Regions from separate parts of the Kluyvera sp. STS39-E genome, predicted to be linked through region 1. Evidence: riboswitches for the same ligand, from Rfam matches in the RefSeq annotation. Region 1 holds a riboswitch; each other region holds the start of a gene.
What was found. A riboswitch is a leader RNA that binds a small molecule or an ion and turns the genes downstream of it on or off. The one in region 1 is predicted to bind thiamine pyrophosphate.
Positions count from the first base shown of each region.

Region 2: it holds a riboswitch for thiamine pyrophosphate, as region 1 does, so the genes downstream of both, thiM (hydroxyethylthiazole kinase) here and thiB (thiamine ABC transporter substrate binding subunit) in region 1, are expected to answer to the same signal.
Region 3: it holds a riboswitch for thiamine pyrophosphate, as region 1 does, so the genes downstream of both, thiC (phosphomethylpyrimidine synthase ThiC) here and thiB (thiamine ABC transporter substrate binding subunit) in region 1, are expected to answer to the same signal.

Region 1 is NZ_JBFQGA010000007.1:155,658-166,421, reverse strand. Features, by position in the region: gene AB4K05_RS16900 (DedA family protein) at 1-475, shown strand, start outside; gene thiQ (thiamine ABC transporter ATP-binding protein ThiQ) at 591-1,289, opposite strand; gene thiP (thiamine/thiamine pyrophosphate ABC transporter permease ThiP) at 1,273-2,883, opposite strand; gene thiB (thiamine ABC transporter substrate binding subunit) at 2,859-3,842, opposite strand; TPP riboswitch at 3,874-3,973, opposite strand; gene sgrR (HTH-type transcriptional regulator SgrR) at 4,030-5,685, opposite strand; gene sgrT (glucose uptake inhibitor SgrT) at 5,773-5,925, shown strand; gene AB4K05_RS16870 (sugar efflux transporter) at 6,009-7,187, shown strand; gene leuD (3-isopropylmalate dehydratase small subunit) at 7,333-7,938, opposite strand; gene leuC (3-isopropylmalate dehydratase large subunit) at 7,949-9,349, opposite strand; gene leuB (3-isopropylmalate dehydrogenase) at 9,352-10,443, opposite strand; gene leuA (2-isopropylmalate synthase) at 10,443-10,764, opposite strand, start outside.
Region 2 is NZ_JBFQGA010000004.1:127,158-137,921, reverse strand. Features, by position in the region: gene AB4K05_RS10030 (LysR family transcriptional regulator) at 1-741, shown strand, start outside; gene speG (spermidine N1-acetyltransferase) at 801-1,358, opposite strand; gene AB4K05_RS10020 (NCS2 family permease) at 1,478-2,821, opposite strand; gene AB4K05_RS10015 (adenine deaminase) at 2,811-4,619, opposite strand; gene AB4K05_RS10010 (LysR family transcriptional regulator) at 4,745-5,668, shown strand; gene AB4K05_RS10005 (hypothetical protein) at 5,701-6,183, opposite strand; gene AB4K05_RS10000 (hypothetical protein) at 6,737-6,952, shown strand; gene AB4K05_RS09995 (diguanylate cyclase) at 7,156-8,508, shown strand; TPP riboswitch at 8,642-8,738, shown strand; gene thiM (hydroxyethylthiazole kinase) at 8,771-9,556, shown strand; gene thiD (bifunctional hydroxymethylpyrimidine kinase/phosphomethylpyrimidine kinase) at 9,553-10,353, shown strand; gene AB4K05_RS09980 (GntR family transcriptional regulator) at 10,423-10,764, shown strand, end outside.
Region 3 is NZ_JBFQGA010000017.1:23,246-34,009, reverse strand. Features, by position in the region: gene purH (bifunctional phosphoribosylaminoimidazolecarboxamide formyltransferase/IMP cyclohydrolase) at 1-370, shown strand, start outside; gene purD (phosphoribosylamine--glycine ligase) at 386-1,675, shown strand; gene zraR (sigma-54-dependent response regulator transcription factor ZraR) at 1,672-3,003, opposite strand; gene zraS (two-component system sensor histidine kinase ZraS) at 3,000-4,379, opposite strand; gene zraP (zinc resistance sensor/chaperone ZraP) at 4,630-5,073, shown strand; gene AB4K05_RS24120 (DUF1481 domain-containing protein) at 5,077-5,769, opposite strand; gene hupA (nucleoid-associated protein HU-alpha) at 5,782-6,054, opposite strand; gene AB4K05_RS24110 (YjaG family protein) at 6,241-6,831, opposite strand; gene hemE (uroporphyrinogen decarboxylase) at 6,941-8,005, opposite strand; gene nudC (NAD(+) diphosphatase) at 8,045-8,818, opposite strand; gene rsd (sigma D regulator) at 8,915-9,400, shown strand; TPP riboswitch at 9,451-9,560, shown strand; gene thiC (phosphomethylpyrimidine synthase ThiC) at 9,641-10,764, shown strand, end outside.

The DNA of each region.
Region 1 (10,764 bases):
GGATAAAACCGAGCATGCGCTGCATCAGCACAGCATGATTACCATTCTAATTGGCCGCTTTGTTGGCCCGACGCGTCCCCTAGTGCCAATGGTTGCGGGGATGCTCGATCTGCCTGTACGCAAATTTATCACGCCAAATATCATCGGCTGCGTGCTGTGGCCGCCGCTTTACTTCCTGCCGGGGATTCTGGCTGGGGCGGCTATTGATATTCCAGCTGATGAAAACAGCGCCAGCTTTAAATGGCTGCTTCTGGCGGCGGCGCTGTTGCTGTGGCTCGGTGGTTGGTTGTGCTGGCGTTTGTGGCGTAGTGCCAAAGAGAACCACGATCGCCTAAGTACCTATTTACCGCGACAGCGGCTGCTTTGGCTGGCGCCTTTGGTATTGGGCGTAGGCGTGGTGGCGCTGGTGAGCGTGGTGCGTCATCCTTTGATGCCGATGTACATTGATATTTTGCGCAAAGTCGTCGGGCTATAAGCGCGGTATTGCCGGATGGCGGCTACGCCTTATCCGGCCTACAAATCCGAGCTGTTGGTCGGCAGCATCACAATCCAATGTAGGCCGGATAAGCGTAGCGCCATCCGGCAGCACATTAGGCGCCAATCCCCAGCAGTGCGGAAGCGCTGGCATTACCGCTCAACAGTTCTTGCGTACCGCCGTCCCAGGCGATACGTCCATCGGCAATCACCATCGCTCTTGTGGCAATGCGCACCGCGTCCTCCACGCTGTGTGACACCATCAGTAAGGTTAATTGCTGACGCTGGCAGACGTCGTCGACCAGCGCCAACATCTCTTGACGCAGCGCCGGATCGAGCGCGGAAAAAGGTTCATCCAGCAGCAAAATCGGCTGTTCTCGCACGAGGCAACGCGCCAGCGCCGCACGCTGACGCTGGCCGCCGGAAAGCTCGCCGGGCAATCTGTCCAGCATTGTCTCAAGACCCATCTGTTCAGCCAGAGCCTGCAGCTTGCGCTGCTGTTCGGCTGTGAGCTTCATACGCGGGCTCATGCCCAGCGCAATGTTCTGCCGCACCGTCAGGTGATTAAATAGATTATTTTCCTGAAACAGCATCGACACCGGCCGCTGCGAGGGCGGCGTGTCCGTATGATCATGACCTTCAAGCAATATCGTGCCACTGGCGGCGGGGAGAAAACCGGCAATCAGATTGAGCAGTGTGGATTTACCCGCTCCGCTAGGACCGAGGATCGCCACTTTCTCACCTTGGGCGATAGACGCGGTAAAGCGCATGGGTAAATGCTGATACAGCCAGATGACATCATTGAGTTTTAGCATCGCGTCCGGGTAACTTTTCGATAACGGTAAACAGTGCAAAGCACAGCAGCAGGAGAATGAGGGCAGTCACCGCGCCGTCTTGGCTGCGATAGGCGCCAATTTGCTGATAGAGATAAAAAGGCAGGGTGCGGAAATTCTCGTTGCCGAAGAGCGCCACGACGCCGAAGTCGCCAATCGACAGTACGCAGGCAAATGCCAGCGCCTGCGCCAGTGGGCGTTTCAGCGCCCGAAGTTCGACCACCCATAGCCGATTAAACCCGCTTAGCCCCAACGATTCACACAGGTGAGTGTAGCGCGCGGCGGTATCACGCATCGGTGTCTCCAACACTTTGATAGCATAAGGCACCGCCATCAGCGCGTTGGTGAAAATGACAATGCCATCGGCGGATTCAGGCAGGCCAACGGTGTTGTTCAGCAGCAGGAAGAAGCCGGTTGCGAGCACGATCCCCGGCATCGCTAGAATCAGCATTCCACTGAGTTCCATCGCCTGACCGGCGAGCGGTCGATTGCGCGCCCGCAGCTCGCGGCTACTCCACAGCAGCATCATTGTCAGTACCACGCACAGAACGCCGGCGGCGAGGGCGATACGTAGCGAGGTGCCGATAGCCTGCCATAAAATCGGCTGCGTCAGCACCTGCAATAGGCTGGCGTTGAGACCATCAAAAACCACTGCCAGCAGCGGCGGCAACAGCATTAGGAGCGTGAGCATAATCAGCAGCGTATCGATGATGCGGCTGTGCCAGCGGTCATCGGGATCACGCCAGCCCTGGACCTGAGTATTGCCAACGGCAATGGCTTGGCTTAACCGCTGGCTTAATAACACCAACGCCAGGCAGCAGGTCATCTGGATTATTGCCAGCATTGCGGCGCGCGCCGGGTCGTAATCAAAGTTTAGCGACTGGTAAATAGCCAGCTCAATGGTGGTGGCCGATGGCCCCCCGCCCAGTGAGAGCACGGTGGCAAAACTGGCGAAGCAGAGCATAAAAATCAGGGTCGCGATGGGCAGAATTTGTCGTCGCATCCACGGCCATTCAACATAGCGGAAGAACGGATAGCCGCGCATGCCTAGCTGGGCTGCAAGCTGGCGCTGTTCGCCGGGAATTTGCTCCAGCGCCTGTAGCAACAGGCGAGTTGCCATCGGCATATTAAAGAATACGTGCGCCAGCAAAATCCCCTGCAAGCCGTAGGGAGAGAAATTCCACTGCCAACCAAGCCATACGCAAAGCTGTGCCAGCCAACCCTGACGGCCATAGACGCTAAGAATACCAAATACGGCGACCAGCACCGGCAAAATCAGCGTCATGGCGCAGAGTCGCAGCAGGAGTTGACGACCGGGGAAGCGGCGTCGATAGAGCGTACGGGCCAAGAAAATGGCCGGCACAACGGACAGTAGCGCCGACAAAAACGCCTGCCAGAAGGAAAAGCGCACCACGTGCCACAGGTAGCTATCCCCGAGCAGCGTCGACCATGAAATCTCCGGGGCGTTTAGCCACAGCGCAGAAAACGCCGCCAAGGCAACGGCCACCATCAGCGTGGTAGCCGTAAGGCCCGGGCAAAGCCAGCGTGGAATTAGCGGCTGGCTGCGCGGAGCCATGCGTTAATCCAGTTTTGACGTTCAGTAGCGACCTGCTGTGGGGTAAATTCCAGTGCGGTCTGCGGTTTTACCAGACCATTAAAACCTTCCGGCAGTGTGACTTGGGTGACTGGATACATCCAGTTGCCGGTCGGGACTGCGTTCTGGAAAGCAGGGGAAACCATAAAGTTGAGGAATTTGTCCGCTAACTGTTGCTGTTTGCTGGCGGCAGTTTTTGCCGCCACTTCAACTTGCAGGTAATGACCTTCCGTAAAAGCCGCCGCCGCGTAGTTATCTTTCTTCTCTTCGATGATGTGATACGCAGGAGAGGTGGTGTAGCTCAGCACTAGGTCGCTTTCCCCTTTCAGGAACAGGCCGTAGGCTTCGCTCCAGCCTTTGGTAACGGTGACGGTTTTGGCCGCCAGTTTCTGCCAGGCTTCCGGCGCTTTGTCGCCGTATACTTTCTGCATCCACAGCAGCAGCCCCAGGCCCGGCGTGCTGGTGCGCGGGTCTTGGTAGATAACGCGCCATTTTTGGTCGCTTTCAACCAGTTCTTTCAGGCTCTTCGGCGGGTTTTTCAGTTTGTTTTTGTCGTAGACGAAGGCGAAGTAACCGTAGTCGAATGGCACGAAGGTATCATTGTTCCAGCCGCCAGGAACGCTCACCGCGCTGGCTGGTACGTTGCTTTTGGCAAACAGTTTGGTGTCGGTAGCAGCCTGCAGCAGGTTGTTATCAAGCCCTAATACCACGTCAGCTTTGCTGTTTTTGCCTTCCATGCGCAGACGGTTGAGCAGCGAAACACCATCTTCCAGCGCGACAAACTTCAGCTCGCAGTTACAGTCGGCTTCAAACGCTTTCTTCACCACTGGGCCTGGGCCCCAGTCGGCGGCGAAGGAGTCGTAGGTATAAACCGTCAATACTGGTTTGGCGAGGGCAGGGAAGGCCATGAGGGCCAACAGGGGGAGTAATTTTTTGAACACTTTGCACCTTTAATATATTGGTGGCAAAGGATTTTGAGTGAGCCTCAAATCCCTTCGCCGGGATTATCCGGATCAGGTTCGACGGGTATATCTCAGCATACGTCTTTGGCGTAGCACCCCGTTGAGAACGGCACATTGTAATGATTACGTGAATAAATCAAAAGCCCTAAGCGTTAACCATCAGGCGCTATGGATTCGGCGGCGCAAACCAGGCCGATTTAAAGTCAAACCAGCCTAAGGTATTCATCCTTACGCCGCGCATACTGCGCTGGCCTTGGATCATCAGCCAATGGTGAATGAGCGGCACAATGCATTGATTTGCCAGCAACTCCTGACACCAGTCAGCCTGCGGCAATTCACCTGCCCGCCAGCGCTGGGCATCGCCCTCCCAGTCGATGGGAACGCAGTTACGAATAAGTGGCACTTCATACAGATAAGCAAAGAGAGAGAAATCCAGCGGCAGGGTAAAGTTGGCGCTATTGAGCCAAATATCACTGACGACCTCGCCCCGGTGCCATTCGTCGTAATCCACTTCTTGGATATTCAAGGTGACCTGATGTTCAGCCAGTAGCGCCTGCATGATGAGGCCTATCGTCTTGTGCTCAACGTGTTCCCGGTAATAGGTGAGGGTGACGGATTCCAGCCCGGCCGGTTTTTCACAGACGTGGCTACGCGCATGGTGCCAGCGTGGCAGCAGCCCGTAAGCCGGAAACCAGTGACTTTGATGCTGTTCGCCCGCGCGGTAGAGAAGATTGTTGGGATGGAAGATATGGCTTAGCCACTGGCGCACCGTAGGATTGCTGCCTCGTGGGCTACGGGTATCAAATAAAAGGTAGTAGCAGCCTTCCTCAAGGCGGCTTTCAACCGCTTTTTCGCTTTGCGTCGTGCCCTGAATCGTCAGGCCACAACTGTGGTCTTCGCCGATTTCCGGCAGCACCCAAACATTAACCTCATCAATCAGTGCCCTAAAGCCAAAGTAATCGTCAAAAGCGAGGATTTTCAGCTGGTTCTGGTTGTTGCGCGCTACCGCATACGGGCCGGTGCCAACGGGCATTCGTGAGAAATCTGGTAGCGATTGCCACTCTTGCGGAAGGATCATCGCCGAGACTTGACCCAACAATAGCGGTAGCCAGCGGTCTGGCTCGATTAAGTGCACGTCCAGCGTCCAAGCGGTTGGCGAATCGATGTGTGAAATATTGGAATAGAGCGGCAGCGTCATACTGCGATGCAGCGAAGTGATGACGTCATCCATCTCCAGTTCACGACCATGATGGAAATGAATGCCGGGACGCAGGTAAAAACGCCAGTGTAATGGGGAAATAGCTTGCCAATGGTGCGCAATATCCGCTTCCAGTTCCCCATTTACCTCATTAATTCGAGTTAATGCGTTAAAAATCTGCCGCGCAATATGGGTTTCAGAGCGTCTAAGCGCGGTACCTGGCAGCAAATTGTGCATTGGGCGGTAATACTGCACGCGCAAAATATGCTTTCCTTGGCGAAAGCTACGCCCCAGATGCGAGACCAACATTTGTCGCACCGCCGATTTATCTCCGACCAGTTGCACCAGTTGATCGATACGATCCTGCTCCAGCAGATCTTCTGCCCGCTGCTGCTGTAAAGCCAGTCCGGTATAGAGGAATGTCAGCCTAGAGCGCTTGCCACGGCCGGCTTCCGCTTCCCAAGTTAGCCAGCCGCGCGCTTCCATGGTGTTTAACAGCGTGCGCATATGACGACGGGAACAGCTGAGCAGTTCGGCCAGATTATTCAGCGTGGTTTCTTGCGCTTGGCCTTCGCAGCACTGCCATAAGCGGATGAATTGTTGTTGCAGTCGACCTGAAGGCATAAAAGAGGAACTCCCGCTAAAAACTCAGCAATTTATTAATCCCTATATTAGGCCAATAATCACTTTCGATGAAGCGAGGAGATGATTATGAAGAGGTCAACCATCCATCAGTTCTACCAGCGTTATTTTTCTGCTACCAAAAATGTTTCCTGGCTGGCCCGTCAGGCGACCGCGCAGCGGCTTGAAGTGCTGAACTATCTGATGCAGTGGGAAGTTACGAAACCGACCTCTGAACATTAATTCGCCTAATCATGTGTGACTGAGTATTTGCCAGCAGGTATTATCTGCTGGCTTTTTTTTATTCTTTCGCGAAAGGATCTCTGATGCTCTGGTTAATGACGATGGGACGACGTCTCAACGGTGTGTATGCCGCCTTTATGCTGGTGGCGTTTATGATGGGCATAGCGGGGGCATTACAGGCACCGACGCTGAGCCTGTATCTCAGTCGCGAAGTCGGTGTGCAGCCGTTTTGGGTTGGCCTGTTTTACACCGTGAACGCCATCGCCGGGATTGTGGTGAGCCTCGGGCTGGCAAAGCGATCCGATAGCCGGGGCGATCGCCGTAAGCTGATCATGTTCTGCTGCCTGATGGCGGTCGGTAACGCGCTGCTGTTTGCTTTCAATCGTCATTACCTGACGCTGATTACCTGTGGTGTGCTGCTGGCTTCAATTGCCAATGCCGCCATGCCGCAGCTGTTTGCGCTGGCGCGCGAGTATGCCGACAGTTCGGCGCGTGAAGTGGTGATGTTCAGCTCGGTGATGCGCGCCCAGCTCTCGCTGGCGTGGGTCATTGGCCCGCCGCTGGCCTTTATGCTGGCGTTGAACTACGGCTTTACCGCGATGTTCTCCATTGCTGCCGCTATTTTTGTGATTAGCCTTGCGCTGATTGCCTTGACGCTTCCCTCGGTGGCGCGGGTTGAACCGACCGCAGAGGCCGTACAGATTCCGATTAGCGGTTGGAAAGATAGCAACGTGCGAATGTTGTTTATTGCTTCGACGCTGATGTGGACCTGCAACACCATGTATATCATCGATATGCCGCTGTGGATCAGCAGCGATCTCGGCCTGCCAGATAGCTTGGCGGGGATCCTTATGGGTACCGCAGCCGGGCTGGAAATTCCAGCGATGATCCTCGCAGGCTTTTATGTGAAGCGCTTTGGCAAACGTCGGATGATGCTGACCGCCGTCGCGGCCGGGGTGCTGTTTTATGTCGGCCTGATTTTCTTCCACAGTCACACTTCGCTGCTGATATTACAGCTGTTTAACGCCGTGTTTATCGGTATTGTCGCCGGGATTGGCATGCTGTGGTTCCAAGACCTGATGCCGGGGCGTGCGGGGGCGGCAACGACGCTATTTACCAATAGCATTTCTACCGGGGTGATCCTTGCCGGGATTGTGCAGGGCGCATTGGCGCAGAGCTTTGGCCATTTCTCGGTGTATTGGGTGATTGCGGGGATTTCGGTGGTGACGCTTATGATGACGTGGCGGGTGAAGGACGTTTAACTGCGCCGGAGCCTACAACGTGCCGGATGGCGGCGTAAACGCCTTATCCGGCCTACAATGGGCGTACGTTTGTAGGCCGGATAAGCGCAGCGCCATCCGGCATATAAGGCTGGTCGCGCCGCATCCGGGGTGGTGGCGCGACAAATTACTGCATAAACGCTGGCTGCTTGTTCTCGTAGGCGGAAATCGCCTCTTCGTGCTGCAACGTCAGGCCGATGCTATCAAGGCCGTTAATCATGCAGTGGCGACGGAAGTCGTCGATTTTAAAGCTGTAGGATTTATCTCCGGCTTTCACCACCTGTGCTTCCAAGTCGACTTCGAATTTGATCCCCGGATTGGCTTTAACCAACGCGAACATCTCGTCTACCTGCGCATCGCTCAACGTCACCGGCAGAAGCTGGTTGTTAAAGCTATTGCCGTAGAAGATATCGGCGAAGCTTGGGGCAATCACCACTTTAAAACCGTAATCGGTTAACGCCCATGGCGCGTGTTCACGTGATGAACCGCAGCCGAAGTTTTCACGCGCCAGCAGGATAGAAGCGCCTTTAAATTCCGGGAAGTTCAGCACGAACTCTGGGTTTGGTTGCTCGCCTTTATCGTCCAAGAAGCGCCAGTCGTTGAACAGATGCGCGCCGAATCCGGTGCGGGTCACTTTCTGCAAAAACTGTTTCGGGATAATCGCATCGGTATCGACGTTTGCGGCATCCAGCGGCACCACCAGTCCCGTATGTTGGGTAAATTTCTCTGCCATGATGGTTTCCTTATTTCAAGCTACGAATGTCGGCGAAATGACCGGTTACCGCAGCGGCTGCTGCCATTGCCGGGCTGACCAAGTGGGTACGACCACCACGGCCCTGACGGCCTTCAAAGTTACGGTTGCTGGTGGAGGCGCAGCGTTCGCCTGGGTTCAGGCGATCGTTGTTCATGGCCAGACACATCGAGCAGCCAGGCAGACGCCATTCAAAACCGGCTTCGATGAAGATCTTATCCAGACCTTCCGCTTCCGCCTGCGCTTTCACCGGGCCGGAGCCAGGCACCACTAACGCCTGCACGCCTGGTGCGACTTTACGGCCTTTGGCGATTTCGGCCGCAGCGCGTAAATCTTCAATACGCGAGTTGGTGCAGGAGCCGATAAACACTTTGTCGATAGCCACATCGGTCAGTGGAATGCCTGGTTTCAGGCCCATGTAGGCCAACGCTTTCTCGGCGCTGGCGCGCTCCACCGGATCGCTAAAGGATGCTGGGTCCGGAATATTGTCATTCACGGAGATCACCTGGCCTGGGTTGGTGCCCCAGGTAACCTGCGGCGCAATCTCTTCTGCTTGCAGAGTCACGACGTTGTCGAAGGTTGCACCGTCGTCGGTTTTCAGGGTTTTCCAGTAATTCACCGCATCGTCAAAATCTTTGCCTTTTGGCGCGTGCAGACGACCTTCGACATAGTTGAAGGTGGTGTCGTCCGGCGCAACCAGACCGGCTTTGGCGCCCAGTTCGATAGCCATGTTGCACAGGGTCATACGACCTTCCATGGTCAGGTCACGAATGGCCTGGCCACAGAATTCCACGACATAGCCCGTCCCGCCAGCGCTGCCGGTTTTACCAATAATCGCCAGCACAATATCTTTGGCGGTGATGCCCGGCGCCGCTTTGCCGTTGACTTCAATCTTCATGGTTTTCGCCCGACCCTGCTTCAGGGTCTGGGTCGCCAGCACGTGTTCCACTTCCGAGGTGCCGATACCGAACGCCAGTGCGCCAAATGCACCGTGTGTGGCGGTGTGGGAGTCACCGCAGACGATGGTCATGCCCGGCAAGGTCACGCCCTGTTCTGGCCCCATCACGTGAACGATGCCCTGGTACGGGTGGTTCAGGTCATACAGTTCAACGCCGAACTCGTTACAGTTCTTAATCAGCTCCTGCATCTGAATGCGCGCCATCTCGCCGGAGGCGTTGATGTCTTTGGTCTGCGTGGAGACGTTGTGATCCATAGTAGCGAAGGTTTTGCCCGGCTGACGCACCGGGCGCTTGTGCGCGCGCAGGCCGTCAAATGCCTGCGGCGAGGTCACTTCGTGCACCAAGTGGCGGTCGATGTACAGCAGCGGCGTTTCGTTCGGCGCTTCAAAGACCACGTGAGCATCAAACAGTTTTTCGTATAAGGTCTTCGCCATGGTTACACCCCTTCGGCAACATAGCGGGCAATGATGTCGCCCATTTCATCGGTGCTGACCGCCGCGCCGCCGCGGGCTAAATCACTGGTGCGTACGCCTTCTTCCAGCGCGCGGTTGATGGCGGCTTCAATGGCGGTTGCCGCGTCGTTGGCATCGAGGCTGTAACGCAACAGCAGCGCCAGCGACAGAATTTGCGCAATCGGGTTGGCAATGTTTTTACCAGCGATATCTGGAGCTGAACCGCCTGCCGGTTCGTACAGGCCAAAGCCTTCTTCGTTCAGGCTGGCGGACGGCAGCATGCCCATGGAACCGGTGATCATCGCGCACTCGTCGGAGAGAATGTCGCCGAACAGGTTGGAGCACAGCAGCACGTCAAATTGGGACGGATCTTTAATCAACTGCATGGTGGCGTTGTCGATGTACATGTGTGCCAGTGCAACGTCGGGATACTCTTTGCTGATTTCGCTGACGATTTCACGCCACAGAATAGAGGACTGCAGCACGTTGGATTTGTCGATAGAGGTCACTTTGTGACGGCGTTTGCGGGCAGATTCAAAGGCAATGCGGGCAATACGCTCAATTTCGAAACGGTGATACACCTCGGTATCAAACGCCTTCTCGTGCTGACCGCTGCCTTCGCGGCCTTTCGGCTGGCCGAAGTAGATACCGCCGGTCAGTTCACGGACGCACAGAATGTCGAAGCCGTTGGCGGCGATGTCGGCGCGCAGAGGGCAGAATTCTTCCAGACCTTGGTACAACTTTGCCGGACGCAGGTTGCTGAACAGTTTGAAGTGCTTACGCAGCGGCAACAACGCGCCGCGCTCTGGTTGCTGGGCCGGTGGCAGATTTTCCCATTTCGGGCCGCCTACGGAACCAAACAGAATGGCGTCCGCTTGGTCACAGCCATCAACGGTCGCCTGCGGCAAAGGTTCACCGTGATTATCAATGGCGATGCCGCCCACGTCGTGGTGGCTGGTGGTGATACGCATGTCAAAACGTTGACGCACGGCTTCCAGTACTTTCAATGCCTGTGTCATAACTTCCGGGCCAATACCGTCACCTGGTAACACAGCAATATGGTAATTCTTCGACATTACACGGTTTCCTTTTTGTTCTCGTTATTCTTAATTTTGCGTTGCAATTCTTTTTCGACTTCGGCGGCGCGCCAGATGTTGTTCAGCACGTGAACCATCGCTTTTGCGGAGGATTCAACGATATCCGTTGCCAGGCCGACGCCATGGAAGCGGCGACCGTTGTAGTTCACCACGATGTCTACCTGGCCCAGCGCATCTTTGCCCTGACCCTTGGCGTTGAGGTCGTATTTGACCAGTTCAACGTCGTAGCCGGTGATACGGTTAATCGCTTGGTAAATCGCGTCTACCGGACCATTACCATTAGCGGCTTCTGCCTTAGTT
Region 2 (10,764 bases), on a different contig from region 1:
CGCTCAACTCGCAGCCTGCGCCTGACGGTGGAAGGGGAGACTTGGCTGCCGTTCGCGCTCCAGATGCTCGATACGCTGGAGAACGGGCTGCAAAAAATCCATACCCCGGACGATGAAGTGCGCGGCACGCTGCAAATTGCCGTGCCCTCCGATTTGGGACGTAACTTACTGCTGGAGGTTTTCCGCCGGTTTCGTGAACGCCATCCGGCGCTCCGTCTGCGAATTTTGTTTTCCGATCACCGTACCGATATTTTTAAAGACCCGGTGGATGTGGCTTTCCGTTATGGAGAAAATGACGACGCATCGTTTATTTCGCTTCCCGTGGCCCCTGAAAATCGCCGCGTACTGGTGGCTTCGCCGCAATGGATCGCGCGTCATGGCGAGCCGAAAACGCTGGCGGATCTTGAGAAATGCAACGCGCTTACCTACGTACTGCGCGGCAGGTTATTCGACCGCTGGTCGCTGAGCCTTGATGGCGTTGAGCATCAGGTGCAGGTGTCCGGCAGCATAACCAGCGATGATGCCGAGGTCATCCGTCGGCTGGCCGTGGCCGGAGAGGGCATTGCCTTTAAATCGATGCTGGATGTCAGTCGTGACCTGCAGGAAGGCCGATTAAAAGTTCTGCTGCCGAACTATTTGGGCGACAACGTGCCGCTGAATATGATTTGCCCGCACCGCAAACAGCTCTCTACGGCGGTGCGGTTATTATATGAAGAGGTGAGGGAGCATTGCGTAAAGTGATCTCCCCACTGGCGTAACCCGGCCGAGCAACGCGTCGCCGGGTTTTCGTCGCGAAGATGTTATTGCGCCGTCGGCTTCAAAATCGCGCTGGCAGGTTTGTTGTTTTCCAGATATTGGTGCTGGAAGATACACATTCTGATCGTATTACGGTACTCACCGTTCACAAAAAACTCATGGATTAATTCCCCCTCCTGGATAAAACCCAGTTTGCGATAAATATGAACGGCTTTGGCATTCTCTTTATCGACGATGAGGTACAGCTTATAGAGATTGAGGACGGTAAATCCGTAATCCATTGCCAGCTTGGCGGCTCGGGTGGCTAAGCCTTTGCCCTGATATTCAGGCGAAATGATTATTTGAAACTCGGCGCGGCGGTGAATATGGTTTATTTCAACCAGTTCCACCAGACCCGCATTATTGCCATTGTAGGAGATGACAAAACGGCGCTCACTTTGATCGTGGATGTGCTTGTCGTAAAGATCGCTCAGTTCAACAAAGGCCTCATAGGGTTCTTCAAACCAATAACGCATCACGCTGGCATTATTGTCGAGTTGGTGAACAAAGCGTAAATCTTCCCGCTCAAGCGGTCTTAGTTTAAGGTCTGATGGTTCTGACATGTTATTACTCACAGCTAAGAACAAACTGAAAATATATTATCATCTGGTAGCTTGTGCCATCCGGATTTTAAAATAATTACAATCTGCTCTTAGCCGCAATTAGCCAGATAAAAACTCGCTTAGTGTCTGACCAGCGTGGCGAAGTAATACACCAGCGGCACCGCCAAGATCCACAGGCCAATCGGGATCTCGCGCCATTTCCCGGCGACGGTTTTGATCATGATATAGAACAGCAGGCCGCCGGCGATCCCAGTACCAAAGCTATTGGCGATTAAGGTGATCATCACCATCATCAACACCGGTAATCCGTCAGTGAAGTTGGCTAAATCCACTTTACGCAGCCCGCCAAACATATTTAGCCCAATCAAGATCAGCGCCGGGGCGGTAGCTTCTTTAGGGATCATCAGCGCAACCGGGGTGAACAGCAGCATCAGCAGGAACATCACCGCCGCAGCCAGCGCCGTCAGGCCGGTTTTGCCGCCAGCTTCCGCTGCCGCTGAAGATTCAATCAGCGCAGTTGCCGCCGGAATGCCCAGCCACGGGCCGACGGCCGCCGCAATGGAGTCAACCATAAACGGGCGGTTGATATGCGGCATATTGCCTTCTTCATCCAGTAAACCCGCTTCGCCACCAACCGCCAGCGTCGTTCCCATGGTGGAGAAAAACTCTGAGGCGAAAAAGACGAACAGGAACGGTAGGAAAGCGATATTCAGCGCGCCCAGCATATCGACGTGCCCCAGTACCGGTGCCAGCGAATGCGGCATATCAATAAAGCGGGTTGGCAGATGCGTGACGCCAGCCGGAATGCCGACCAAGGTGGCGATAAGAATGGCCCATAGAATGGCACCGGGAACGCGACGTGCCTGTAGCGCAATGGCCAAAAACAATCCACACAGCGCTACCAGTGCGCCCGGCGCGAGGAAATCACCCAGCATCAATGCGTTGGTTTTGGCGTTCGCGAGCACCAGCCCAGCGTTACGAAAGCCCAGCACGGCGACAAACAGACCGATAGAGGCGGTTAATCCCAGCTTAATAGACTGCGGAACCGAGCGAGTGACCACCTCGCGCAGGCCAAATTTAGTCAGCAGGAAAAAGAGAATACCCGACCAGCAGGCGATGCCCAGACCAATCTGCCAACCGATATGTTCGCTGCCGGCAAGCGTCACGCCGACCAGCACCGAGCCGCCAATACCGGGGCCGACGATAAACGGCAGGTTGGCGTAAAACGCCATCAAGAGCGTACCGCCTACAAACACCAGAATGGTGCCAGTAGTGGCCGCGCCTTTATCCATACCGCCCACGGCTAAAAGGCCCGGGATTACCACCAGCAGATAGGCGGCAGCGAGGAATCCGGTGACGCCTGCCAGACATTCGGTACGCAGCGAGCTGCCGCGTGAGGAGAGGGCAAAGCGCCGCTCCAGCCAGTTCCCAGACGTTGCAGATTGAAGGGTATTATCGGCCATTGTGTGGCGCTCCCTGATATTGTTGTGTGGTGTGTTGTGACGAAATGACCGGATCGACAATCTGTCGCGTGGTGCCGTCGGTCAGCCCTAAATCGGTTAAATGCGGCCCGGCATTACAGGCAAGGCAGGTGCCTTCAATGGCTTTGAATACCCGGTACGGCGGCTCCCAGTCGGCGACTTTGGCGCTTAGGGAACGTAGGTTGCTAAATGCCGCGGCAAGCTCTGCCGGCGGTTGGTCCGAGAGCATACCGGCAATCGGCATCGCGACGTGGGCAAGGATGCTGCCGTTTTGTGCCAGCGCCATCCCGCCGCCGGAAGCAATCAACTGATTAGCCGCTATGGCCATGTCGTTCGCATCACGCCCCAGTACCACCAGATTATGCGAGTCGTGCGAGTAGCTGGTGGCAATCGCACCGCGCAGCTCGCCCCAGCCTTCTAATAGCGCAATCTGTGGCTTAGCTTGATGACGACCGTGGCGGTGCTTCACCCAAATCAGACTAAATCCGGCGGGGATCTGCACTTTGCCGTCACGGATCTCGACGTCAATTTCGCCCCATTGGGTAAAGCGCGCGCCGCGAATATGGCGCAGACGTGCAACGCCATGCTCGATATCGCCAACCCGTAGTGCAAAATCATCGGCAATAAGTGGCGCTAGGCGCAGGGTATCGCGCGGCGGGGTGACGCCGTCGGCGGCGGCAATCGGCTGGAGCAGCTTCCCGTCGCGGGCAATTTGCTTACCGGCAACGTATACCGCGCGGGCTTCTAATTTATCCAGCGAGTCAAAGACCACGAGGTCCGCACGGCGTCCGGCGGCGATCAGCCCAAGATCGTTGCGCTGTAAACGTATTGAGGCATTGAGCGTCGCAAAGCGCAGCACATCGGTTGCTGACAGACCGTGTTCAATCAACAGGTTCAGCAGGGCGATGATGCCGCCTTTTTCCAGCAGCATATCCGGTGGCACGTCATCGGTGCAGACGGTGATTTGCGAGGAGAGGTGCGGCAGCGTTTTCAGCGCCTTGACGATATCCGGCAGTAGGTAAGGGTGCGAACCCCGAATTTCTAAGGTCAGACCGGCGCGCAGTTTTTCCAGCGCATCATCGGCGGAAGTGAGCTCGTGATCGGAGGTGACACCTGCGGCGAGATAGGCCTGCAATGCCGCGCCGCTAAGACCACGCGCGTGGCCTTCAATCAGTTTGCCGCTGTTGAGCCCGGCTTGGACGATTTCCTGCATGCGACAGCTACCGTGTAGCACGCCGTGCATGTCCATCACTTCCGCCACGCCGCGCACTTCCGGCCAACTGAGCATGGTTTCCATCTCTGCACCGGCAAAATCAGCGCCGGACATCTCCAACCCAGGCGTTGACGGGACGCTAGACGGAGCTGCGACCATCACCTGTAAAGGCAGGTGACGGCTGGCGTCGACGGCGTAGCGCACGCCGGCAACGCCCAGCACATTCGCCAGTTCATGGGGATCCCAGAAGACGGCGGTGGTGCCCTGCGCCAGCACGATTTCAGCGTAACGCTCTGGCGGCAGGTGGGAACTTTCGAGGTGAACGTGAGTATCCATCAGCCCCGGAGAGAGATAGACGTCCGGCAGAGAATGACGTTCGAGCGCATCGTGGCGGCTGCCGCGTGGGTGCACGCTGGCAATCATCTCGCCTACGATACCGACATCGGCATCGCGGATTTCGCCGGTCACCATGTCGACAATTCGAGCGTCGGTGAGCAAAAGATCGAACGGGACTTCGCCTCGGGCGGCCTGGATGGCGCGGCGGCGGTTTTCAGCATCGCTGGACATAACAACTCCGGCACAGGGATAATGTGCGCTACTTTAGGGGCAGAGCAAACGGTTGCCCAGATGAAAAAACTTATCACCTGATAACTTCGGCTTATTCTGCGTGATTGCCACGAGTGAAGCTCAATATGACAGAACCTTGGCAGCGACTGCCTGCGCTCTCGCTTAAACAATTGCAGTATTTTGTCACGCTGGCCCAGCTACGTCACTTTACCGATACCGCCAATCGGCTAGCGATAAGTCAGCCAGCGCTCAGCAGCGCGCTGCGGCAAATTGAAACGGTGCTCGGCGGCAAGCTTGTCAACCGTACCGCCTCGGCGGTGACGCTGACCGAACTGGGTGCCGCGATTTTACCGCATGCCCAGCGTGTGCTAAGCGTGGCGCAGATGGCATTTCAGGATATCCAGCAGATTGTCGAAGCGGGCGGTGACGGCACCGTGCGCATTGGGCTGGTACCGTCAGTCAGCTCGCTGCTGTTTCCTCTGCTTCCCGATGCGCTAGCACAGGCGTTTCCCCGTCTGAAGGTTGAGTTTCATGATCGCACCAACGATGCGCTGGCCCGTGACCTGCAAAGCGGACAGATTGATTTTGGTATTGGGGCCATAGACAGCGCGCTGCCGGAAGAGCTCCAGCTTTTCCCCCTGCGTGAAGATCCGCTGGTGGCGGTGCTGCACGTTGATGACCCGCAGGGCGCTCAGCCGCATCTGCCGTGGAAGCAGCTAGCGGGGCGGGATATCGCGATGTTCTCGAAAGGGAATATTCAGCGTTTGGTGGGGGCGTTGGTTGAAAGCCAACGGCTAACCCTTAATGTCCGCTATCAGGTGGATTATATTGAAACGCTGTATGGGCTGGTGCGTTCACGGCTGGCGGTGGGCATTCTACCGCAGCTTTACACCACCCACTTGCAGGACCCCGCACTGCGCGTGGCCCAGCTTCAGCAACCTGCGCTCACCCGTACCGTAGCGCTGATGCGTGGCCCGCAGGCGCTGCCGCCGATGATTGAGGCGTGCTTCACGCTGTTGCTAAAGCAGCTCCGTGAGGGGGAGGGATAAAGGAGGCGCAACGCCTCCTTTAATCAAACGTCTTATTTCTGGGTTACAGTCAGAACGCCATGATCGCGGCCATGCGTTTTATTCCAAGACGCGCTATCAATTCCGTCGTCATTCATGCTGACGGAGATAACGTAGCCCGCGCCGTGAATTTCATAGAAATTGGCATTAAACCGTTTCACCGTGGCTTTCTTGCCATTAACGGTGGCAGTGAAAAAACCATTGGAAAGCGTGGCTTTCAGGACGTTTGAAGAGAGGGTTGCTTCACGCATCGGGTCTGCGACATGCGCTGCCTGGGCATGCTGCTCAGCCGGGCGGGTCGCATTGGCCGCGTTAGCATAGGCCGCTGCGAGTGACGCATTATTTATACCCTGTTGCCGGTTTTGCTCTGATAAATAGCATGTGTCTTTAGAAACGCCTTGTGCTTCACATGCTGCCATCCGTTGTGCTGGGGAAGTGCAGCCAGCAAGAAATACGGCGCTCATCAGCCCCGTTAACACCATCAGTTTTGCTTTCATCATTGACCTTATTTATTACTGAACATTGCCAAGTGTTTTTGCTTTTTTTAAGCAAATAACAATTTTGAATATTAGCTATTTATGCGTGCGGCAAACTTAAACTGTTTGCTTTTTATTGCACGAGGCAACTATCAACTAAGTTGATTATATTAATATTGACTTAGATCATGTCGGAAATCGAAAGCGATAGTGTCTTGTTTGAAAAGTGTTTTTATTGTTATTTGTGTTTAAAAACAATAAGTTGACTTATTCTCCCTCGATTGATTTGCGTGTTGGCTATCATGCGACCAAGATGATTTTTGGCGGCAGTTATATGACGGAGTACATTGATTTAATTATATTTTATTTTTCTTTGATCGTTATTTAATCGCAATGCGACGAAGGCGGGAAGGCTTCGTATGAAAGAATTAAGCAGGGAAACAGATTATTCCTAATTTATTGTTGTTAATTAATAATTAAATATTAGTTTGAGAGTTTGATTTACCCATGATGAGTATAAAATTATTTGGCATACTGGCTGTCTACTTTTATGTCATAGCTAGGCGGCCCCGAGATGCCTACTCTGCAACAGGATCATCGCAAGCCTGTCTTTAAGGCGATGGACTACATCAGCCAAACCCTTCATCTGAATCCCACGTTGGCAGAGATCGCCAATTCCGTCGCGCTTTCCCGCGCATTGCCAAAGCCGATGCCGAGCATCGAAAAATTGCGGGATGCGAAGGTGGTGTGGACCATGTTTGAGGGTAAACGGATTTATCAGGCGCAATAACCGCACGACGTATTCCCTTTCACCTATCAGGCTTTCATTTGGGGGCCTGATGATTGACCCGCTATGTGACTCTTTTCATTGTATCGTGACCTAAACCTGTACTATCTTTAACCGGTAGTGCAGAGCATGGCCAGTAGCGCTAATGGGCGACGGAAGTCTTTTGAAGTCGTACTCTCTTTTATATTCAGGCTTTGAATATCTCTATGGAATCGAATTCTCACGCCCCGTTGAGCAGTTTTATCGATCTCATGCTGGATGCTGTTTTTGCCGTTGATGCTGATGCCAATATCGTTTATGCGAGCGCGTCATGCGAGCGTATTTTCGGTTATACACCGCAAGAAATTATCGGCACAAACATGTTTGACATGATGCTACCGGAAGATCGGGAAATCACCCGAAACTCGGTAGTGGAAGTCATGTCGGGCAATCCGCAATTCCATTTTGAGAACCGCTACGTCCATAAGAATGGACACGTCGTCAATATCATGTGGTCGGCGCGCTGGTCACCGGCCGACCAGTTACGCATTGGCGTGGCGCGTGATATCACCGAGCGTAAACGTTCCGAATCGATACAATCTGCACTCTATTCCATCTCCGAAGCCGCACATACCGCCGAAGATTTGCTCAAGCTGTTTCAGCGCATTCACGCGATCGTCGGCACGCTCCTGCCTGTCGATAACTTTTCGGTCACGCTCTATGACGATGAAACAAACCAGTTGAGCTTCCCTTATCATGTAGATGAGTTTGAGCAGACGCCGGACCCTTTTTCTCTTCTTCCGGGTACGTTTTACGCTGAGGTTATCCATAGCGGTCAGCCGCTGCTGCTTACGCCAGAGACGATGGTTGACCGTCTGGAAGAGCTGCACATCTCTTTTGGCATGAATCCATTTTGCTGGCTGGGCGTGCCGCTAAAATCACATAAGGGCACCATTGGCGTGCTGATGGTGAAAAGCTATCCGGGCGGGGTGTGCTACAACGAGCAGGATCAAGAGTTGCTGCAGTTTGTTTCAACGCAAATTGCGACGGTTATTGAACGCCAGCAGATGCAGGCGCGGTTGCAGCATATGGCGCAATACGATCAACTGACCGACTTACCCAACCGTGGGCTGTTGTACGACCGCCTAAAAGTGGCGCTTGCCACCGCACGCCGCGAGCAACAGCAGCTCTCCGTGCTGTTCATCGATCTCGACAAATTTAAACAGGTTAACGATACGCTGGGTCACGGCATTGGCGATTTACTGCTGCAAGAAACCGCAGTGCGCCTCAAACGGTGCGTACGCGAGTCGGATACCGTCGCGCGCGTTGGCGGCGATGAGTTTGTGGTTTTGATTCAGGGCAGGGCATCACCGGAATATGCCGCCCTGGTCGTCGAGAAAATCGATGAGGCTTTTAACTCGCCGTTTAATCTAGACGGTCACCGTTTGAGCATCGTGCCCAGTATCGGCACAGCACACTATCCGCAAGATGGTAATGACGAGCGCCACCTGCTCGAATACGCAGACCAGGCGATGTATTTTGCCAAAAATGGCAAAGAGCAGCGGCGATTTCATCGGTAGGTATCGATGGGGTTAGAGATCAAGAACTGAAACACGGCGTGGGGCGCAGAGCAGATTTAAGGCTTGTTTGTCAGCTCTGCGGCTGGCATGATCCAAAAAAGCGGAATGTTAATCGCAACGCTTTAATAATGATTTAAATGACTCGGGGTGCCCTTCCTAGTGAAGGCTGAGAAATACCCGTACCACCTGATCTGGATAATGCCAGCGTAGGGAAGTCAGCGACCGTCAGGTCTTGCTTCTTCGCGTTAGGCAGGAGCAAACCATGCAAGCCGACCTGCTAAATTCTGCGCATCGCACGCGCACCGCACATCTCCTCCAACAACATGCCCCTCTTGTCCACTGTATGACCAACGACGTGGTGCAGACTTTCACCGCCAACGTACTGCTCGCGCTGGGCGCGTCGCCTGCGATGGTGATTGACGCCGGTGAAGCCGCACAGTTTTCCGCGATTGCCAGCGCGCTGCTGGTCAACGTTGGGACGCTAACCCAGCCACGAGCGCAGGCGATGCGCGCGGCGGTAGATGCCGCTAACCGCGCCGGAACTCCGTGGACGCTTGATCCGGTGGCGGTTGGGGCGCTCAGTCTGCGCAGTGAATTCTGCCGTGAACTTGTGCATCTGCATCCGGCGGCTATACGCGGCAATGCTTCAGAGATTATGGCCTTGGCCGGTGCGAGCTCCGGCGGTAGGGGCGTTGACAGCACGGATACGGCAGCCGCCGCGTTGCCTGCGGCACAGTGGCTGGCTCGCGAAAGCGGGGCGGTTGTTGCGGTGAGTGGCGAGGTGGATTACATCACCGATGGGCAACAAACGCTTGCCGTACACGGCGGCAGCCCGCTGATGACGCGAGTGGTGGGTACCGGTTGTGCGCTGTCGGCAGTGGTGGCGGCCTGCTGTGCCCTGCCGGGTGAGCGTTTGCACAATGTGGCCGCCGCCTGCGCGATGATGAAACATGCCGGGGCGCAGGCCGCCGAGGGGCGCGGACCGGGGAGCTTCATCCCCGCTTTCGTCGACGCGCTGCATGCGCAGCACATGGAGGTGAATGCATGAAACGTATTAATGCATTGACCATTGCCGGCACCGATCCCAGCGGCGGTGCGGGCATCCAGGCCGATTTGAAAACCTTCTCCGCGCTGGGTGCTTACGGCTGTTCAGTGATTACCGCGCTGGTGGCGCAAAATACGCGCGGCGTGCAGTCGGTGTATCGTATTGAACCTGATTTTGTCGCTGCACAGCTAGACTCGGTTTTTAGCGATGTGCGCATCGACACCACCAAAATTGGCATGCTGGCAGAGACGGATATTGTCGAAGCGGTAGCCGAACGGTTGGCACGCTACCGGATTCAGAACGTGGTGCTGGATACGGTGATGCTGGCGAAAAGCGGCGACCCGCTGCTGTCGTCCTCGGCGGTCGAGACGCTGCGTCAGCGCCTGTTGCCGCAGGTGTCGTTGATTACCCCTAATTTGCCGGAAGCCGCTGCGCTGCTCGATGCACCGCATGCTCGCAACGAGCGGGAAATGCTTGAGCAGGGGCGTGCGCTACGTGCGTTAGGCTGTGAAGCGGTGCTGATGAAAGGCGGGCATCTTGATGACGCTGAAAGCCCGGACTGGCTGTTTACCGCCGCTGGTGAAATGCGCTTTACCGCGCCGCGAGTGATGACCAAAAATACCCACGGCACCGGTTGTACGTTATCAGCGGCACTTGCGGCATTAAGGCCACGCCATGCCAGTTGGCAGGAAACGGTGCCGGTGGCAAAAGCCTGGCTGTCAGAGGCGCTGGCGCAGGCGGACACGCTGGAGGTCGGTGGCGGGATTGGCCCGGTGCACCATTTCCACGACTGGTGGTAGTCTTCGCGTCGGGCGGAACGTATACTTCAAATCAGTACTTTCGCCAGACCTTTCACCAGGAAATCCACGATGGAACAAGCGCATACCCGGCTGGTAGCACAACTCAATGAGCGCATTGCTGCGGCGGATAATACGCCGCTGTATCTGAAATTTGCCGAGACGGTGAAGAACGCCGTGCGCAGCGGCGTGCTAGAGCACGGCAATATTCTGCCCGGCGAGCGTGACCTGAGCCAGCTTACCGGTGTGTCGCGGATCACCGTGCGCAAAGCAATGCAGACGCTGGAAGATGAGGGTGTAGTCACCCGTGCGCGCGGCTACGGCACGCAAATAAATAACATCTTTGAATACTCGCTCAAAGCGGCGCACGGGTTTTCCCAGCAAGTGGTGTTAAGGGGGAAAAAGCCCGACACG
Region 3 (10,764 bases), on a different contig from region 1:
CCAGCCGACCGAGCAGGAGCTGCGCGACGCGCTGTTCTGCTGGAAAGTTGCGAAATTCGTTAAATCCAACGCCATTGTTTATGCCAAAGGCAATATGACCATTGGCATTGGCGCAGGCCAGATGAGCCGCGTTTATTCAGCGAAGATTGCGGGGATCAAAGCCGCTGACGAAGGTTTGGAAGTGAAAGGGTCTTCTATGGCTTCTGACGCTTTCTTCCCGTTCCGCGACGGTATTGACGCCGCGGCCGCCGCTGGCGTGACCTGCGTTATTCAGCCGGGTGGTTCTATCCGTGATGAAGAAGTCATTGCCGCGGCCGATGAACACGGTATTGCAATGGTCTTCACCGACATGCGCCACTTCCGCCATTAATTCACGGAGTAGACAATGAAAGTATTAGTGATTGGCAACGGCGGGCGCGAGCACGCGCTGGCGTGGAAAGCGGCACAGTCGCCAAAAGTCGAAACCGTCTTTGTTGCGCCAGGTAACGCAGGTACCGCGCTGGAACCCGCGCTGCAAAACGTAACCATCGGCGTAACGGATATCCCGGCGCTGCTGAGCTTTGCCCAGAATGAGCAGATTGACCTGACCATCGTGGGCCCAGAAGCACCGTTGGTGATTGGCGTGGTTGATGCGTTCCGCGCCGCCGGCCTGAAAATCTTCGGCCCAACCGAAGGCGCCGCGCAGCTCGAAGGCTCCAAAGCCTTCACCAAAGATTTCCTTGCGCGTCATCAGATCCCGACGGCGGAATACCAGAACTTCACCGAAATCGAACCTGCGCTGGCTTACTTACGTGAGAAAGGCGCGCCGATCGTTATCAAAGCCGACGGCCTAGCCGCGGGTAAAGGTGTGATCGTCGCCATGACGCTGGAAGAAGCCGAAGCCGCCGTGCACGACATGCTGGCAGGCAACGCCTTTGGCGACGCTGGCCACCGCATCGTTATCGAAGAGTTCCTCGACGGCGAAGAAGCGAGCTTTATCGTGATGGTTGATGGGGAACATGTGCTGCCAATGGCCACCAGCCAAGACCACAAACGCGTGGGCAATGGCGACACCGGCCCGAACACCGGAGGTATGGGCGCGTACTCACCGGCTCCAGTGGTGACTGATGAAGTGCATCAGCGCACCATGGAACGAATCATTTGGCCAACCGTTAAAGGCATGGCGGCGGAAGGTAACACCTATACCGGCTTCCTATATGCAGGCCTGATGATCGATAAGCAGGGCAACCCGAAGGTTATTGAATTCAACTGCCGTTTTGGCGATCCGGAAACCCAACCGATCATGCTGCGCATGAAATCGGATCTGGTGGATCTGTGCCTCGCCGCTTGTGACGGTAAGCTGGATGAGAAAACGTCTGAGTGGGACGAACGCGCTTCGCTGGGCGTGGTGATCGCCGCTGGGGGCTATCCGGCCGATTATCGCACCGGTGACGTTATCCACGGCCTGCCATTGGAAGAAGCGGCAGACGGCAAAGTCTTCCACGCCGGTACCAAACTCGCCGCTGACGACCGCGTGCTGACCAGCGGCGGTCGCGTTCTATGTGCAACAGCGCTGGGCCACACCGTTGCCCAAGCACAGCAGCGCGCCTATGCCTTAATGACCGATATCCACTGGGACGGCAGCTTCAGCCGCGCGGATATCGGCTGGCGGGCGATTGAGCGTGAGCAAAACTAACGGCTAAGCTTAGCCAGCAGCGTTTTGCGCGTAATGCCCAACTGACGGGCGGCTTCAGTTTTGTTGCCGCCCGTTTTTTCGAGCGCCGCCTGAATCACCTCTTTTTCCACCTCCATCAGCGGCAGGATTTCATCGCCGGATGACACTGACGCCGGAATCACCGTCCCGGCAATCGCCAGCGGTAATTCACGTTCCGAAATATACTCGCCGGTCAGCAGCACCACCGCGCGTTCCACCGCATTTTCCAGCTCGCGGATATTTCCCGGCCAGCCGTAGTGGATCAGCAAATCCATCGCCTTTGGGGTAAAGCCCTGCACCGTCTTGCGGTTACGCTCGGCGTAGCGCTGCAGAAAATAGTGCGCCAGTTGGGGAATATCTTCATGACGCTGGCGCAGCGGCGGCATGTCGATGGTGACCACATTCAGGCGATAGTAGAGATCCTGACGAAAACGCCCCGCACTTACCTCTTCGGCCAAACAGCGGTGAGTCGCTGCTATGAGTCGGACATCCACCGATAGCGTTTGGTTACTGCCCACGCGCTGCACTTCGCGCTCCTGAATCGCCCGCAGTAAGCGCACCTGCATCAGCGGTGAAATATCGCCAATCTCATCCAGAAACAGCGTGCCACCATCGGCTTCCACAAAGCGCCCTTCTCGCCGCTTATCCGCGCCGGTAAAGGCTCCTTTTTCATGCCCAAACAATTCCGACTCTAGGAGAGATTCGTTGAGCGCCGCGCAGTTGAGCGTCACCAGCGTTTTTTTACTCCGCGGGCTACTGGCATGAAGGGCGCGAGCCACCAGCTCTTTGCCGGTACCCGATTCGCCATGGATCAATACGGTGGCATCGGAAGGTGCAACCAGCGCAATGCTATCAAGCAGGTTCCGCATTGCCGGGCTATCGCCCACCATACCAAATTGCTCTGCGGGGCCGGATCGTGCCGCGCTTTCAGGCTGATGAGTATGCGCTAGCGCGTGAGCGAGCGTTTGTTGTAAACGGTCAAAATCCAGCGGTTTGATCAGATAATCCACAGCGCCCGATTTTAGCGCCTCGACGGCCGTATCAACGCTGGAGTACGCCGTCATGATCAGCACCGGAATCGACGGGTTGTAAGCTTTAATCTCTTTGAGTGTTTCAATGCCGTCCATTTCCGCCATACGGATATCGCAGAGCACGAGGTCAAATACGCGCTGACGTATCTGCTCCAGCGCCTGCAGGCCGTTATACGCCAACGAGACCTGATAACCCCAGCCTCGCAGCAGCGCCTGTAAGATTGTGCAGTGGCTGGTATCATCATCCACCACCAGAATATCAACCTGCCCGTCTATCATCCTTGTTCATCCTTTTGCTGCCCATCAACCGGCAGGTAGAAGGTAAATACCGCCCCCTTGCCGAGTGAACTCTCAACCTCAATCGTGCCGCCGTGCTGCTCAACAATGTTCTGTACTACCGCCAGCCCTAGGCCAGTGCCATCAGCTTTGGTGGTGAAATACGGCGTGAAGATGGCCTGTCGCTGTTCGTCGGTCATGCCCTTGCCGCTATCCGTCACGCTCACTTTAACGCGTCCATCGCCACATTCAGCAACGGCTACCGTCACCACACCGTGACGCCCAATCGACTGCATCGCGTTGAGATAAAGATTCAGCAGCACCTGATTCAAACGATCTGGGTCGGCCTGAATGCGGCACAGGGCGGGCTGCGGGCTAAATTGCAGCGTGATTTCACGTTCGCGTGCATCCTGGCTCACCAGCTGCAACGAATGGCCGATAACATCATTGAGGTCCACCGACTGCCATGTTAAATGCGCCGGTCGCACCAGCTCCAGTAGCTCACTGACCACCCGGTTTAGGCGATCGGCCTCCTTCGCCATCACCTGCGCCAATTCATAGGCCTCACCGCCGGGCGGCGTGCGTTCAGCAAAGTACTTCGCCAGCCCCTTAATCGACGATAACGGGTTACGGATTTCATGCGCCACCCCCGCCGCAAGATGGCCCAGCGCCATCAGCTTCTCTTTACGGTGGGTCGCCTCTGTCAGCAGCTTTTGCGAACGCTGGTAACGATAGAACCAAAACTGCGCGAGGATGGTCGCCACCATCACCAAGCCGGCGGCACACAGCATGACGATGAGATTGCGTAACCCACGCGCCTGTTCAGCATCCAGCTCGCGAATATCGAAGGCAATAAAAATAACCTGTGGGGTATCCGCTGCGCGACGTTGCATCATCATCCCCATATGGTGCCTGCCCGGTGTATCGAGCGGACGAAACTGGCGATAGATTTCCAGCGCGGGCTGTGGCGTTTCGATTCGCCGCCAGCGTTCTTGGTTATCTGCCTGCAGTTCACGCATCTTTTGGGCCTCATAGAGCGTCGAGCCCACCCGCTGCGGATCGCTATGGGCGGTTATTTTCCCTTGCTCATCGGTGACGGCAAACCACAACACGCCGGGCTGCCAAGCCATCTCCTCTAGCATCGCCTGCAGCTGAGAGTGATGCATACGCATCCCCATCCCAGCGCGCGTTCCGGACTCCAGCGCGCGGATCAGCACGCGGCCCTTCTCCTCAATGGTTTGCCGCGCCGAGGTCGTTTCTCGGCCATAGTCACGCACGATAAGCGCGGTAAAAAGACAGACCAGCAGCAAAATAATCGCCGTCAGCAAGCCGCTGATGCCGACCGCTGATACATTTTTCCGTAAGCGTACGAGGTTCATGGAGCGTCCTTTCGTTTTCCCTTTGCTACCCTTCAGCAGAAATCATGCCACCTTTCCTCCCTGATAACCCCGCCCTCGAGCACAAACTGCCTGATAAACCGAGTAAAAATGACCCGCATGGATACCCATCACGAGTCATTTTTACTCGTTCAAACGTAGAAAGCCCCGTCAAACCCGCTGCTGCCACGGTACGGCAGGCTGGCACAGAAGATGCAATGGCTTAGATGACTACACTACAGGAGAAGCCACCATGAAACGGAACAACAAACTGACCTTAGCACTGTTAACCCTCGCCTCGCTGACCTTAACCAGCGCCACCGCGCTTGCGGGGCCACATCACTGGAACAACAACGCGAATAATGGCGGTTACAGCCAGCTTACTGATGCACAGCAGGCCACCGCCCAGAAACTGCATAACGATTACTACGCCCAAACCAGCGCATTACGCCAGCAGCTCACGTCGAAGCGCTATGAGTACAATGCGCTGTTAACGGCAGATAAGCCCGATAGCGCAAAAATTGAAGCCGTTGCCAAGGAGATAGAAACGCTAAACCAGAGTCTTGCGAAGCAGCGGGTCAAACTTGATGTCGCGATGGCGGAGGCCGGGATTCCTCGTCATGGCGGGATGGGCGATGGCTGTCAGGGAGGACGACATAACGGTGGAGGCCATATGGGCGGCATGTACCGCGGGTAATGCTTAGAAGGTTTTTTCGGTCGGCTGCCAAGTACAGTAGTCTTGGTTTGCCACCAGCAGAAGCTGGGAGCCTTCTGGTGCTTCCAGCCAAGCAATGCTCACTTCAACCGTAGAGCGACTTTGACGGCTGGCGATGTGCCCAAGCGCGCGGGAGTCGAAATCAGGTTTAATCGTCTCGCCTTCGCAGGTAGTTACCGTCTTGTCGGCATGCCAGCGCCCCTGACGCAGCACCACTTTCCCCAGACGTAACGCATCGCTAGTCTGGCGGATCTGCTCCGCGTGATAGCGATAAAGCGCCACTTGGTCGCTGGAGAGCTGCTGTTTTTGCCCATCAACTTCGCGCTGCATAAAACTCAGCTCGCCGTTGCTGTCGAAACGGGCGCGGATATGTTCAGCGGGCTTGCCGTAGATATTCAACTCAATAAGCTGCAGCTTATCGTCCTGCCAACGATATTCGCTGGTTGAGGTACTACCGCTGTGCCATGGGCTGAATACAGAAAGGAGGTGCGTTTCACCATTGCTATCTTTACGCCAGATGCGCACTGCGCCCTGGGTATCGGCGTAGCCGCTCGCGGTGAAGGGAGGAAGCGAACTATTATGGCTACAGGCCGTCAGCAACAGCACTCCCACCAGCCCCGATAAACGACGCCAGATAAACGAAAGGGGCGATGCCGCCCCTTCTTTAAAACTGTTCACTGCCACGCAATCTTACTTAACAGCGTCTTTCAGTGCTTTGCCTGAAACAAAAGCCGGCACGTTAGCTGCGGCGATTTTGATTTCATTACCGGTCTGCGGGTTGCGGCCAGTACGCTCAGCGCGGTGGTTCACTTTGAAGGTACCGAAACCAACCAGTTGCACAGCATCACCTTCTTTCAGAGACTCAGTAATAGCAGCCAGGGTGGATTCCAGTGCAGCTTTAGCCTGGGTTTTAGACAGTTCAGCCTTGTCCGCAATTACATCAATCAGTTGAGTCTTGTTCATAAGTTATCCTTACAATGTGTTTATCGCTTGCTAAGCATCGAGTGCGACGAAAATGCCAGAAAAGCACTCTCCTGCATACACGCACCGATAGCCACTTTTTTTCGCCCTCCAAATGTAGACCAGACGGGGGGCAGATGTGAAGCCTTCAGGCGTGACAATTCAGGCGGTAAATCACGTTTTATTGCCTCATTGCTGAAAATTTATACCAATATTGCTTTCGCCAGCTTCACGGAGGTCTGCGCGTAGCCCTTTAATCAGTTCAATATCGCGTTCTTCACACTCGGCTAAAAGGCGGAAAATCTCCCACTGAATGTCCCATTCCTGCTCTACAGCGGGGTTTAATTTCAGCTCTTCATCGGTCATTTCACGACCAGCCTGGGTCATTTCCAGCATCGCTACGGTGGTAATAGAACACTTACTCACTTCAACCGCGTGCTCGAGCGTTTCACCACTCAGACGAGAGTGAATTAATTCACTTAACGCCACGCAGGCATCGATTGCCGGATAGACGCCGTATAAATCGTAATCATCGGCGACCGGGATCGCCTCTTCAAATTTTTCCAGCTGGCTGTCGAAATTGATTTTCGCATCTTTCACCGTCAGCGTTTCCCACACCAGATCGAGGATACGGCGGTAAATCTGCGCATCGCCGAATTCAGTCTGCTTGCAGAACATGGCGTAGTTCGGGTACATGCGTTCGCATAAACAAGCCATAAAGGTGACGTGCTGCCAGCTTTCCAGCTTCTCCAGACGCAGATGAATCGGGTTTTGTAACATGATGAGTTCTCAAATACGGAAATTAACCGCAGTTTACCTGATATGAGGTTTTTTTGCTGTAAACCGCGTAATTGCCCGGCTCTCGCGACGACGCGAGAGCCGAACGGATTTAGCGGTGGTACTGCGCCGACAGGCGATGCACGGATTCGACAAAGACACCGGCATGCTCCGGCGGCACGTCCTGATGGATTCCGTGACCAAGGTTGAAGACGTGGCCTTCACCCTGACCGAATCCCGCGAGGATAGTCGCAACTTCTTCTTCAATACGTGGCGCAGGCGCATAGAGCATGGAAGGGTCCATATTTCCCTGCAGTGCCACTTTATGCCCAACGCGACGGCGCGCATCGGCGATATCGGTGGTCCAGTCGAGGCCCAGCGCGTCGCAGCCGGTTTCAGCCATCGCTTCCAGCCATTGTCCACCGCCTTTGGTAAACAGCGTCACAGGCACACGGCGACCGTCGTTTTCACGCAGCAGTCCGTCGACAATTTTATGCATGTAATACAAAGAGAACTGCTGATAGTCGCGTCCGGTCAGCACGCCGCCCCAGGTGTCGAAAATCATCACCGACTGCGCGCCCGCTTTAATCTGGGCATTCAGGTACAGCGTGACGCTTTTCGCCAGCTTATCGAGCAGCAGATGCAGCGCAGTCGGATCGGCATACATCATCTTTTTAATCATGGTAAAGGCTTTGCTACTGCCACCTTCAACCATATAGGTCGCCAGCGTCCACGGACTACCGGAGAAGCCAATCAGCGGCACTTCGCCCTTCAACTCGCGGCGAATGGTGCGTACCGCGTTCATGACGTAGCCCAGCTCACCTTCCGGGTCGGGGATCGGTAGCTTTTCAACGTCTGCTTTGCTGGTGATAGGTGAGGTAAAACGCGGGCCTTCACCCGTTTCAAAATAGAGCCCCAGCCCCATTGCATCTGGAATGGTCAGGATGTCAGAAAAGAGGATCGCCGCATCCAGCGGGTAACGGCGCAGCGGCTGTAGCGTGACTTCACAAGCCAGCTCGGCATTTTTGCACAGCGACATGAAATCACCGGCCTGCGCGCGGGTCGCTTTGTACTCCGGCAAATAGCGCCCTGCCTGGCGCATCATCCACACCGGGGTCACATCAACGGGCTGGCGCAGCAGCGCACGCAGATAACGATCGTTCTTGAGTTCGGTCATTTTACATTCCTTTAGCGTTGATGCGCCTATTGTAACATGTCACTCGTATTCGGCCCGACACATCGCCACGGTATCTTCTATCAGCCGACGAGCCACGGTGCCCGGTGGTGGGAGAAGCGGTAAATCATCGTAGCGATACCAGTTCGCTTCCAGTAATTCTTTCGGGTCGATAACAATTTCGCCGCTGTCATACTCCGCCATGTAAGCGGTCATCAGTGACTGCGGGAACGGCCAGGGTTGAGAGGTGATGTAGCGCAGATTCTTCACCTTGATGCCGCTCTCTTCCATCACTTCACGCGCGACGGCCTGTTCTAAGGTTTCGCCCACTTCGACAAAACCGGCCAGTACGGTGTGCACGCCGTTGCGATGGCGAACGTGCTGTGCCAATAGAATCGAATCATCACGGCGAATAGCGACGATAATGCAGGGGGCGATTTGCGGGTAGTAGCGCTCACGGCAGTGGCTGCATAACATCGCCCACTCGGTTTTGCTCGGGTGCATGGTGTGGCCGCAGTAGCCACAAAATTTGTGAGAACGGTAAAATTCCGCCAGCTGCACGCCGCGCCCAGCAAGCTGAAACAGGCCCACGTCATGGTCAAGAACCTGACGTACCGAGCCCATATCATGGCGGCGATGCTGTTGAATAAGCCATACAGGATCGCCCTCCCATTCACCAATGTGGAGAGCATTCTGACCGACAAGATCGAAATTTACCGCTTCGCCATGGGGCAATTCTCCAGCGGGCAGCCATAATTTTTGTTCGTGACTAACGATCCACCAGCCGCGATCCGATTTTTCAATTATACGATCCATATCTCTTGCGCTACCTTTGCTTCACAGGCATGTTATTAACATTATCATTACATATTAGCGTGAGCAGATTTTAATCTTATCGATGCGGGGGTCACCATGTTAAACCAGTTAGAGAGCCTGACAGAACGTGTAAAAGGACACCACAGACTGGTCGACCGCTGGCTGAATATTCGTAAGCATCTGCTCGTGGCTTACTACGATCTGGTTGGCCTTAAGCCTGGCAAAGAATCATTCATGCGTCTTAATGAAAAAGCATTGGATAATTTTTGTCAGCGTCTGGTCGACTACCTTTCTGCCGGTCATTTCAGTATTTATGAACGTATTATCCATAAAATGGAAGGCGACAGCCCTCTTTTAAACGCCACCCGAATCTGGCCGCTGCTGGATGCCAACACTCAGCAGATAATGGATTACTACGACTCAACGCTTGAGAGCGCCATCGACCAAGATAACGTTTATGCCTTCCAGCAGGCGCTGTCCGATATTGGCGAAGCGCTGGAAGCCCGTTTTCTACTCGAAGACCAGCTCATCATGCTGACGTTTAATGCACTCGACGAAAGTGAAATCAAACGCCCGGCTTGAGATTTACCGCATTAACGAGTAGTTTACATTCATTACCTCTCATCAGAGGTTACTTCTTGTCGGAGTGCCCAGTGCGTAAGCACGGGCTGAGACCGTTAATTCGGGATCCGCGGAACCTGATCAGGTTAAGACCTGCGAAGGGAACAAGAGTCAATCTGCAATAGTATCGCCCTTGGGCGATCTTCTCTCTTGCTTCATCCGTCGTCTGACAAGCCACGTCCTTACTTTTTGGAATGAGCTATGTCTGCCACTACTAAACCATCACGCCGCGAACAGCGCGCCCAAGCCCAGCACTTCATCGATACCTTGGAAGGCACCGCCTTTCCGAACTCCAAACGCATCTACATCACCGGCTCGCAGCCAGATATCCGCATCCCAATGCGCGAAATCCAGCTTAGCCCAACGCTGATTGGCGGCAATAAAGATAACCCGCAGTTTGAAGACAACGAAGCTGTGCCGGTGTATGACACTTCAGGCCCGTACGGCGACCCGAGCGTGGCAATTAACGTTCAGCAGGGTCTGGCAAAACTGCGTCAGCCGTGGATTGCCGCGCGTAACGATAGCGAGGAGCTAGACGACCGCAGCTCCGCTTACACCAAAGAGCGTCTGGCCGACGACGGCCTAGATGAGCTGCGTTTCACCGGTTTACTGACGCCAAAGCGCGCCAAAACCGGCAAATGCGTGACCCAACTGCATTATGCCCGCCAAGGGATCGTCACGCCGGAGATGGAGTTTATCGCCATCCGTGAAAATATGGGCCGCGAGCGCATTCGCAGTGAAGTGTTACGCCACCAGCATCCGGGAATGAGCTTTGGCGCACGTCTGCCAGAAAACATCACGCCAGAATTCGTGCGTGATGAAGTCGCTGCCGGACGCGCGATTATCCCTGCCAACATCAACCACCCGGAATCCGAGCCAATGATCATTGGTCGCAATTTCCTCGTGAAGGTTAACGCCAACATCGGCAACTCTGCCGTCACCTCCTCTATCGAAGAAGAAGTAGAAAAACTGGTGTGGTCGACGCGCTGGGGCGCAGATACGGTGATGGACCTGTCAACCGGCCGCTATATTCATGAAACCCGTGAATGGATCCTGCGCAACAGTCCGGTGCCGATCGGCACGGTACCGATCTATCAGGCACTGGAGAAGGTTAACGGGATCGCCGAAGATCTCACTTGGGAAGCTTTCCGCGATACCCTGCTAGAGCAGGCTGAACAGGGCGTGGATTATTTCACCATCCACGCCGGGGTTCTGCTCCGCTATGTGCCGATGACCGCGAAACGTCTGACCGGTATCGTCTCGCGCGGCGGTTCAATCATGGCCAAATGGTGCCTCTCCCATCACAAAGAGAATTTCCTATTTGA